2 regions of the Salinibacillus aidingensis genome follow, and region 2 is predicted to be linked to the other one. Evidence: predicted binding sites of a transcription regulator. Region 2 holds the regulator's gene; the other holds the start of a gene.

Region 1 (5,756 bases), 930 kb from region 2:
TAAATATCCTTTTCCTCTATATTAAACTCATATTCCGTCTGCAGCAGCATTAAAAGGCTGCGTGCTTCATCACATAGCGGACAATTCTCTTTGGTATAAAAAATAATGTTGTTCTTCATTTGTTTCGTCTCCTTTTTCGTTTGCTCGAGGAAGGCAGCTTAAGTGCTAATCGGTATTTTGCCACGGTACGCCTTGAGACTTCAATCTGAAACTCATTTTTCAGCATTTCTGATAGTTTCTGATCAGATAAAGGCTTTTGCTTATCCTCATGCGAAATCATTTCCTTAATAAGATGTTTGATTGCATAGGCACTCACATCACCTGTTCCCCCCTGAAGTCCGGGCTGAAAGAAAAACTTCACAGGAAACATGCCATGAGGGGTTTGTAAGTATTTTTCCTTCACAGCACGGCTTACAGTAGAAACATGTAAGCCTGTTTCTTCAGCGATCTCCCGCAGTACCAGTGGTTTCAAATGCTCAGGACCATAATCAAAGAAAGCAATCTGTCGTCTGACAATGGATTTAAAAACCCGATCAAGACTGTCCAAACGCTGGGAAAGTGCTTTTTGCAGCCATTTCCCCTCTTGTGTATACTTTTGAAAAAAATCTCTTTCTTCCGGGGATAATCTGCTATGATCTATAGAATAGTCAACAATCGTAATCGTCGGACTGTTCCAACCAGTCAGTGCCACCTTCCAGACCCCATTACTTTGAAATACCTCGCCATCAGGAATGATTGGAGACGATGTATTCCCGGCAACCAGTATGCCCGGTTTCGGATGAAGGCTTTGGATATCCTGAATCGCCTCCTCAATGGCTGCTTCAGAAACTCCATACTCCATCATTAAATCTTCCACCCGGTCATCAGCAATCCAATCCAGGTGGTTGGTAACGATATTTATAGCCAGGCGACTGGGCGCTGAACTCCGAAAAAGCTGAAGAGCAAGACACTCCTGGAGGTTTCTGGCCCCTATGCCCGCCGGATCCAGACTTTGAATCAGCTCTAAGGCTTCTCCTATCGTTTCCTCATCTGTCTGAAAAGCAAATTGCCAATCGGTTAATGCAATCGTTAAATAGCCATTTTCATCCAGGGAATCAATGCCATACTCTACAATCTGCTTAAATGTAGGTGACAGTTTCTTATCCAGCAACTGCTCTTTTACATATCCGGCTAAATCCTGGCTATCATCGATCCAGAAGCTCTCATCAAATCCCATTCCACGTTTAGCAGGTGTATAATCAGGTACCGTCCTCTCCGTTTCTACTTCTATCAGGGGATTTTCCTTCATTTGCTTTTCTAAAAACTGCTGAAGTTGAAAACCATTATACTGCAGGAGTTCAATAGCCTGCCCGAGCTGCTGTGTCAGCTTCCAGGTGAGCTTTTGTTCCTGCGTTAATTTTGGCTTCATCCTTACGCCTCCCCTTTAAAAAAGAAGTTTATCTATATAAATTATACCAAAAAGTTGCCTTCCTAAGAGTTTTAAAATTTTGCATAAATGTTCCACTTTTTTACATCCTAAAAGTAAGGACTTTTAAAGGAGGTTCAAAATATGAATGGTCTGCAAAGATTCGCATTGTTTTTAACCATTGTCGGAGCTATTAATTGGGGATTAATCGGGTTCTTTAATTTTGATCTGGTAGCTGCACTATTAGGAGGCGGTGATCAGGATGAATTATTACCCCGTATAATTTATGCCGTTGTCGGAATCTGCGGATTGATTTGTCTGCCGTTATTGTTCCGCTCGGATGAGGAAGTGTAATCAAGGGCGGAAATGACGCTGGGTGGCCTCTTAAGATTTCCGAGCAAAAATCCACTAAATTGTAAATACAAAAAAGGCAGCTGTAAAAGCTGCCTTTTTTTGATTAATGAGCGCCCTCGAAGGGAATCGAACCCCTATTACGAGAACCGGAATCTCGCGTGCTATCCGTTACACCACGAGGGCATATTTTTATGTTAAGAAGAAAGCGACATATTTTATTATAAAGCTGAAAAAGGAAAAACGCAAGGGGGGAATAAGAAGCTGTTCAATAAAGTGAAACTTCCATCAGTGGGGGTTTTCTCCATCCCCCACTTAGTCTTGTTGGGTTACCCTCAAAACTTGAAGTCGGGGTATTACGGCCAGTTAATACGTGATAATTAAATATTATCATCAATCAAAGACATTTCACCCTATATACCTGATGAAATTCCCCTTGTATATCTCTATCCTATACAGGAGAGGATAGTAGGGATTAGTTTCTGATGTGATACATATAATTTAAGGTAAAAGTCTGGCAGGAAAGATAAAGAAAAGCACGAATGAAAACAATAAAGAGAATGAATGTTTTTCGTTTGACCTTTATTGACCAATTAGGTATGATAAACATGTCAACAAAAAAATGACCAGTAAAAGCTAGCTAATCAGTTAGCCAGACGAAAATACTTAGGAAACAAGGAGGATCACTTTATGAATTTAATCCCAACGGTTATTGAACAAACCAATCGCGGTGAACGTGCTTATGATATTTACTCAAGACTGCTGAAGGACCGTATTATTATGCTGGGAAGCGGAATTGACGACAATGTTGCCAACACTGTCGTAGCCCAAATGCTTTTCCTTGCAGCTGAAGATCCGGATAAAGATATTTCCCTTTACATTAACTCTCCGGGTGGTTCCATCACTGCAGGTATGGCGATTTACGATACCATGCAGTTCATTAAACCTGATGTTTCCACCATCTGCATTGGTATGGCTGCATCCATGGGTGCATTCCTGCTTAATGCCGGAGCAAAAGGTAAACGTTATGCCCTTCCAAACAGTGAAGTCATGATTCACCAGCCACTTGGTGGAACACAAGGGCAGGCTTCTGACATTCAGATTCATGCAGAGCGTATTCTTGAAATGCGTAAAAAGTTAAATCAAATCCTGTCTGAGCGTACAGGACAGCCAATTGAAGTCATCGAGCGCGACACAGACCGCGACAACTTCATGTCCGCTCAGCAAGCCGTTGATTACGGACTTATTGACCAGGTAATGGAGACAAAGAATTAAGCAGTTTAGCTGAAAACCGAAAACACCGTACAAAAGGCATACCAATCGCTGTGATTGGTATGCCTTTTGTTTTTGTCTTTCAATGTGTGCACTCACTCCACCATAACGAATGTGGCTAGTTCATTTATGGCATCCTGTTCATCGGATCCATCGGCCTGGAGAAGAATTTCCTCACCGCTCCCAATAGCCAGGCTCATCAATCCCATAATACTCTTGCCATTTATACGTTTTTGATCTTTTTCAATAAATATATCTGCTGAAAAGCGATTGGCCTCCTGCACAAATTTTGCAGCCGGCCTTGCCTGCAAGCCTGTTGACAATTCAACCGTAACCTTTCGTTCTACCAATCTGTATTCTCCTCTCTGCTCTCCATATCTATGTTTGTATAATATATGTACAATGGCTATCCAAAGGAATAAACCAGCAAAAAATCATTTATGAAAGCGTTTTAATTAAAGCCATTATACCATGGAAAAGGCAAAAAGAAAACGAAAAAATAAAATGAATATTCATTCATTTTAAGATGGAACAAAGGCGGAAGCGCCCGTTTGTCCAGCTGCGGCTCCCAGGCCCAAGCGGTCATAAGCAGAATAACCTCCATGGCCAAAAAGCGGCCACTCCGGATATTCTGCTTATGCCGTCGGGCCTAAACGGTCGCCTCCGCTTTTCTATTAGCGACGTACGGACTGGACTGAGCCGTAGGAGATAAAGTGAAACTTCAATCAGTGGGGTTCATTCCCACTGATTGTTAGTTGAACAAATCGGGTGTTTACTGTCTGTTGACCCCCCATTTATTTCTACAGGGGGTCTTACAGCCGGTTAACTCGCGGAAAAGGAAACACGAGAAACCTTGTGAGTCGATGTTGACTTATCGTACGGAGGTGAAGGAAGTCTCGCTAGTCGCTGGGCGCTGGAGCCGGACGTGGCCTCTCATGTCTTTATTATCCACAAATCGCTTATTTTATAATTTCCTAAGCAACAGCAAAGGACATGGGTACTGACCCATATCCTTTGCCTAACCTTTTGTATTACACTTCACTTATTTCTCCACGTCTTAGTTTTTCAGAAAACTCATCAATCTTTTTCAAACGATGATTAATACCCGACTTACTGATTTTACCTGTCGAAACCAATTCACCCAGTTCTTTCAAAGAAACATCCTGATGTTTCAATCGAAGTTCAGCTATTTCCTGCAAGCGGTCAGGCAGAGCTTCCAGACCAACCGTCTGCTCAATATATCGGATATTTTCAACCTGTCGGAAAGCTGCACCGATTGTTTTATTTAAATTGGCGGTTTCACAGTTCACCAGTCTGTTGACCGAATTCCTCATATCCCTCATAATCCGCACATCTTCAAATTTCAGCAGTGCCTGATGAGCCCCTAAATTAATTAAAAGCTCCGTAATCTTGTCTGCCTCTTTTAAATACGTAATGTAACCCTTACGTCTCTCAAGCGTTCTTGCGTGTAAGTTGAACTTATTCATGAGGCCACATAAGGCTTCATTGTGATCTTCATGTAACGATGAAATCTCCAAATGATATGAGGATGTTTCAGGATTATTTACAGATCCGCCAGCCAGAAAAGCCCCACGTAAATAGGAACGCCTGCAGCAGGTTTTTTCCATGTACTTTTCGGCTATTTCATGGTTGAAGCTAAACGGAGAATCCAGGATCTCAAGCTGCTCGAGGAGAGGCTGAACGTCTTTTTTGAGCCGGACAATATACACATTATTCTTCTTCAGCCGCATTTTCTTTCGTACCAGTAATTCAATCGGATGGCTGTATAATTGTTTTAGTAAGGTGTACATTCTCCGGGCAATCGCAGCATTTTCCGTCTGGATATCCAAAATATATTCCTGATTCGATATGGAGATGGACCCGTTCATTTTAATTAATGCCGACAATTCCGCTTCAACACAGCATGCATCAACTTCGACCTTCGTTAATTCTTTTTTGATATCTGAAGCAAATGACACTTCCCGCACCCCCTCACACTCATTTTTCCATTAATGAATATAATAGTTTTGCAATTTTATCTGTATCATGTCGTAATTTTACTTTCGTGTGGTCAATAATGTCCCCCTCGATAATTTCCAGTCCCATCTTAAGCAGGCGTTGAATATCATAGACAACCGGTTCTGCCTTTTCTTCTTCGTAAAGCTTTTGAACATCATGTTCGATGGGCGCATTGTGAACAACAATAGAATCCACACACTGATCTCCAGTATGATCCTGAATCGCCTGCACATGATCGGCAGCTGTATAGCCCTGTGTTTCTCCGTATTGAGTCATAACATTACAGACATATACCGTTTTACCTGTCCGCTTTTTCAGAGCTTCTCCAATTTCAGGAATAATAATATTGGGAAGGATACTTGTATAAAGACTGCCCGGGGCAATCACAATTAAATCCGCATTTTTAATAGCCTGAATCGCTTCAGGAAGTGGTTCAATATGATCAGGGCTTAAAAATACCCGTTTAATCGTTTTATTAACTAAAGGAATTTGGGATTCACCTGAGATGATACTTCCATCCTCCATTTCCGCATGGAGAAACATATTCTGGTTTGCAATCGGGTAAATCCTGCCTTTTACATTTAATACACGGGAAATTTCCTTAATTCCTTTGTAAAAATCACCGGTAATCGAGGTCATGGCAGCGAGCAGCAAATTCCCCAGTGAATGCCCGGATAAACTGTTCCCATTTTCAAATCGGTGCTGAAAC
Region 2 (5,756 bases):
GCGATGGCCGTTAAATCCCTCGCCAGAGAATCCAATGTTGGTGTATTGGCATTTGAAGACTGACGACCGACTCCTCCGCGGTGGCTGGAAGTGGATTCATTGCTTCCTAATAGCTGAAGGACCTGTTGACGGGCTTTATTGAGACTGACTCCCAAATTATTTAAAACACGTGCAGCAACCCCTTCTCCTTCACGAATAAGACCAAGAAGTATATGTTCAGTACCAACATAGGAATGACCAAGTTTACGGGCTTCATCCATAGATAATTCAATTACTTTTTTGGCCCGTGGTGTATAGTGAATCGTCTGATTAGCCTTCTCCCCTTTTCCAATTAGCTGCTCAACTTCCTGCTGGATTTTATCCGGTTCTACGTTCAGGGTGGTTAAGGCCTTCGCAGCAATCCCTTCTCCTTCTGTAACTAATCCAAGCAAAATATGCTCTGTACCAATATTGTTGTGCCCTAGACGCATGGCTTCTTCCTGGGCAAGGGCTAAAACCTTCTGTGCTCTTTCTGTAAATCGCCCAAACATCATATCTCTATTCACTCCTTACATCTTTTCTAAATGAAGTCGTTCTCTTATTAAAGCAGCTCTTCTTATATCTCTTTCTTCCGGTTTCAATGGCTTTTTCGCATATTGCTGCAGAAAACCGGGCTGAGTTAATACAGTCAGTTCGTTTAAAATTGTTTTTGAGATATTCTCAATAATTCCTAAATCAATTCCAAGCCTTACATCAGACAGGCATTGCGCTGCTTCCTTGGATTGGATGATCCGGCTGTTGGCTAAAATTCCGTAAGAACGGAACACTTTATCCTCCAGTTGTATACCTGAATTACTCATCAGACGCTGACGTGCATAGCGCTCCTGTTCAATTAACTGTGTCACGACACTCTTTAAGTCTTCAACAATATCCTCCTCAGATTTACCTAATGTAATCTGATTGGAAATTTGAAACAGATTGCCTAACGCTTCACTGCCTTCTCCATAAATCCCTCTCACGACCAGGCCTAACTGGTTGATGGCAGGTATCATTCTGTTTATTTGCTGTGTAATCACAAGAGCTGGCAGATGCATCATGACCGAAGCTCTCATACCCGTCCCGACATTTGTTGGACAGCTGGTTAAATAACCACGGTCTTTATCAAAGGCATAATTAATCTTTTCCTCAAGCCAGTCATCAATTTTAGATGCATAGTCCAGGGCATTCTCTAACTGAAGTCCAGGGTAGTAAAGCTGTATACGTATGTGATCCTCTTCGTTAAGCATGATGGATACTTGTTCATTCTCTGAAATTAAAGCAGCCCCCGACTCATTATGTTCGGTTAACTGCGGGCTGATGAGATGTTTTTCCACCAATACCCTCTTTTCAATGGGTTCTAAATCGGACATCCTTACTAATTCAAGCTTTGCGTTCTTTTCTAAGGATTGATTTTCGAAATGATCCTCAAAAACATCCAGGACTTTATTCAGCATATCGGAATTAGCAACAATCGGAAACGGATATTCTTTAAAATTCCTGGCTAGCCGAATACGACTGCTAAGAACGATATCACTATCCTGCCCCTCTTCTTTTAACCATGGGCTAACGGCTTCGTTAATAAATTGCTGTAAGGACATTAGACTTCACCGCCCTTATCATTATTAAGTTGTTTTTCCAATTCACGTATCTGATCCCGCATTTTAGCTGCCTCTTCAAATTGTTCTTTTTCAATTAATTTTTGTAATTCCAGCCGATACTGCTGAAGATTACGCTTCAGATGAAGATTTCCTCCTACACGTTTTGGAATTTTTCCATCATGAGTTGTATTTCCACTGTGAACTCTTCTGAAAATAGGATTTAAATGCTGATCAAAAGTTTCATAGCACTGGTCACATCCAAATTTTCCGCGTCGTTTAAATTCCTCATAAGTCATGCCGCATTTATCACATTGCAACGAATGGTTTGATTGAAAAGACGAGCCTTGGCTTTCTTTAAATGATGTTCCCGAATCAAAATTAAACAAACCTGATAATAAATCCTGGAAGGAAAAATTCTGATTGTATTGATCCATATACCCTTTTTCCTGGGCACAATATTCACACAAGTGCACTTCCGTTTTTTCGCCATTTACTACCTGGCTGAAATGAACGGTAGCAGGTCTTTTCTCGCACTCCTGACATTTCATGCGAATCAACCTCCCTTACATTCTGTATCTTAATACATCAAGCATAGCTACTAAAATTTTCGATCTTAGTTCGTCACGTGCTGGTAATTGAATGGAAATTACATTCCGATCTAATGCACTGAGCATCAATTTGGCCTCACGTTCAGTTATAATCTCTTCTTCAAGCAGACGCTCAATAACATCCAAACTCGCCTGCTGAGTAATCTGAGGCTGGACAAGCTCCATGATTTGTTCAATTAACTCCACTTTGCTTTGTGGTTTAACACGAATAATACGAATATATCCACCACCACCACGTTTACTTTCCACTAAATAACCTTTTTCGATGGTAAACCTTGTTTTAATAACATAATTAATTTGAGAAGGTACACATTGGAAACGGTCTGCAATTTCACTTCTTTTAATTTCAATTGCGTTCTGGTGGCTCTGTTTCAGAACTTCTTTTAAATAATTCTCAATGATGTCGGATATATTTCGCATCTTCCCTCCTCCTTAAATCATTTCACTATTAACACTGTATCTCTGCACAATTTGACTTTGACTATCTTTGACTTTATCTTCATTATACTCAAATTACGCATTCATGCAAATAATATGTATGCCATTAACAAAGGGAAAAACTCTCAAAAACCGTTTCTCTATTTAAAGTTTATCCGTTTAACTTCAAATAAAACCTGACAAAACAACAATTTAATAATTTAATTTTTATCATATATATATGTCACATTTTTGATTTTGGTTAAATGGTCGAGCAGATCATTTCGTTCAAAATCCTGACCCTTGTCAATTTCAACTAACAAATATCTCTCATCATTGTCCTGATGGTTCACTTCCACTCTTTTTACCCTTAATTGAAAATCATCAAATACCTTCAGGAGGTCATTCAGTTTCGCATCTCTATTTAAAATTAATCGGATTTTACGATCACTCTTTTTATTTTTCGCTAAACGATTTTCAAATTGATTGAGGAAAATCAGACTTAAAAGAACGACAAATGTTGTTAACAATGCAGGTCCATACATTCCTGCCCCAATAACGAGACCAAGTCCGGCAACGGTCCATATGGAAGCAGCCGTTGTAAGTCCTCGGATAGTCATTCCATGAACCATTATAGTTCCAGCCCCTAAAAAGCCTATTCCACTAATCACATAGGATGGTATACGCGCTGGATCAAACCGGATGTTTTCAAAATTATCCAAATACTGATCAAATCCATAAAGGGATAATAGCATCATCAGACAGGCACTTACACCAACTAATATATGAGTTCGAAAACCGGCCGAGTGATTTTTTATCTCCCGTTCAAAACCAATAACCCCACATAAGGTTGCAGCTAATATAAGACGAAAGGCCATAATTTCAAAGTTATCATTTAACCAATAGACTGATTCAAACATAGCTTTCTCCCCTTAGTCCCTTTGTTCAAGCAATAATCAGTGAAATTTAATTTCTCTCCTGTTGCTTTCCCTTTTTAGTGTAAATGTCAGTCTCTTATATTTTTTCTTTAATATAGATTATTCACTGACTGGTCATGAAATGTTTGTTCAATAAATTATATTAAATATTATTATACGAAAAAAAAGCCAAGAAGAAAATGTCTTCTTGGCTTTTGCCCAGCAGCGTCCTACTCTCGCAGGGGAAGAACCCCAACTACCATCGGCGCTGGAGAGCTTAACTACTGTGTTCGGAATGGGAACAGGTGTGACCTCTCCGCCATCGCCACTGGACTTTGGCTTGGTCGTTCTGCGTTGTTCATACAAATGAGCGCTTTTAGCAGAACTTCCTTATCATTATTGATTTCAGGTGACTAGCACCCTCAAAACTAGATAAGAAAAGCAATTATGTGAGCAGGCAGTGGTTTATAAATCCGTCTGCGTTTTTTGTCCAGCTTCGACTTGCATGCGCTCGCCTCCGCTTTTCGTATAAGTTAAGTCCTCGATTGATTAGTATCCGTCAGCTGCACGTGTCACCACGCTTCCACCTCGAACCTATCTACCTCATCGTCTCTGAGGAATCTTACTCATTTAAAATGATGGGAAATCTCATCTTGAGGGGGGCTTCATGCTTAGATGCTTTCAGCACTTATCCCTTCCACACGTAGCTACCCAGCCGTGCTCCTGGCGGAACAACTGGTACACCAGCGGTGTGTCCATCCCGGTCCTCTCGTACTAAGGACAGCTCCTCTCAAATTTCCAACGCCCACGACGGATAGGGACCGAACTGTCTCACGACGTTCTGAACCCAGCTCGCGTACCGCTTTAATGGGCGAACAGCCCAACCCTTGGGACCGACTACAGCCCCAGGATGCGATGAGCCGACATCGAGGTGCCAAACCTCCCCGTCGATGTGGACTCTTGGGGGAGATAAGCCTGTTATCCCCGGGGTAGCTTTTATCCGTTGAGCGACGGCCCTTCCATTCGGTACCGCCGGATCACTAAGCCCGACTTTCGTCCCTGCTCGACTTGTAGGTCTCGCAGTCAAGCTCCCTTCTGCCTTTACACTCTGCGAATGATTTCCAACCATTCTGAGGGAACCTTTGGGCGCCTCCGTTACTCTTTAGGAGGCGACCGCCCCAGTCAAACTGCCCACCTGACACTGTCTCCGAACCGGATCACGGTTCTGGGTTAGAATGTCCGTACAGCCAGGGTGGTATCCCACCGGCGCCTCCACCGAAGCTAGCGCTCCGGTTTCGATGGCTCCCACCTATCCTGTACAAGCTGTACCAACATTCAATATCAGGCTACAGTAAAGCTCCACGGGGTCTTTCCGTCCTGTCGCGGGTAATGCGCATCTTCACGCATAGTATAATTTCACCGGGTCTCTCGTTGAGACAGTGCCCAAGTCGTTGCACCTTTCGTGCGGGTCGGAACTTACCCGACAAGGAATTTCGCTACCTTAGGACCGTTATAGTTACGGCCGCCGTTTACTGGGGCTTCGATTCAGAGCTTCGCCCAAAGGGCTAACTCATCCTCTTAACCTTCCAGCACCGGGCAGGTGTCAGCCCCTATACTTCGCCTTTCGGCTTCGCAGAGACCTGTGTTTTTGATAAACAGTCGCTTGGGCCTTTTCACTGCGGCTCATCCAGACCGAAGCCTGAACGAGCACCCCTTCTCCCGAAGTTACGGGGTCATTTTGCCGAGTTCCTTAACGAGAGTTATCCCGCTCACCTTAGGATTCTCTCCTCGCCTACCTGTGTCGGTTTGCGGTACGGGCACCCTCATCCTCACGAGAGGCTTTTCTTGGCAGTGTGAAATCAGGAACTTCGGTACTCTATTTCCCTCCCCATCACAGCCCGAGCTTACGATGAACGGATTTGCCTGCTCATCACTCTCACTGCTTGGACGTGCATATCCATCAGCACGCTTCCCTATCCTCCTGCGTCACCCCATTGCTCAAACGGATGAAAGGTGGTACAGGAATATCAACCTGTTTTCCATCGCCTACGCCTTTCGGCCTCGGCTTAGGTCCCGACTAACCCTGAGCGGACGAGCCTTCCTCAGGAAACCTTAGGCTTTCGGTGGACAAGATTCTCACTTGTCTTTCGCTACTCATACCGGCATTCTCACTTCTAAGCGCTCCACCCGTTCTTCCG

What was found. Region 2 encodes CtsR, which represses protease genes until heat stress. Its sites were predicted from a motif close to ATGGTCAATAAAGGTCAAACA; they were not measured.
Region 1: clpP (ATP-dependent Clp endopeptidase proteolytic subunit ClpP) is a predicted target of CtsR. The motif match lies at 2,329-2,349, and genes of this name have one in related genera.

The regions. Positions count from the first base shown of each region.
Region 1 covers NZ_AP043759.1:2,601,652-2,607,407, forward strand. The annotation lists gene ACZ5OK_RS13805 (glutaredoxin family protein) at 1-119, opposite strand, end outside; gene rpoN (RNA polymerase factor sigma-54) at 116-1,408, opposite strand; gene ACZ5OK_RS13815 (DUF378 domain-containing protein) at 1,550-1,759, shown strand; tRNA gene ACZ5OK_RS13820 (tRNA-Arg) at 1,871-1,942, opposite strand; gene clpP (ATP-dependent Clp endopeptidase proteolytic subunit ClpP) at 2,447-3,031, shown strand; gene ACZ5OK_RS13830 (HPr family phosphocarrier protein) at 3,124-3,378, opposite strand; gene whiA (DNA-binding protein WhiA) at 4,060-5,007, opposite strand; gene ACZ5OK_RS13840 (gluconeogenesis factor YvcK family protein) at 5,027-5,756, opposite strand, start outside.
Region 2 covers NZ_AP043759.1:9,003-14,758, reverse strand. The annotation lists gene clpC (ATP-dependent protease ATP-binding subunit ClpC) at 1-533, opposite strand, end outside; gene ACZ5OK_RS00095 (protein arginine kinase) at 549-1,616, opposite strand; gene ACZ5OK_RS00090 (UvrB/UvrC motif-containing protein) at 1,616-2,164, opposite strand; gene ACZ5OK_RS00085 (CtsR family transcriptional regulator) at 2,180-2,644, opposite strand; gene ACZ5OK_RS00080 (MgtC/SapB family protein) at 2,863-3,561, opposite strand; rRNA gene rrf (5S ribosomal RNA) at 3,776-3,891, opposite strand; rRNA gene ACZ5OK_RS00070 (23S ribosomal RNA) at 4,088-5,756, opposite strand, start outside.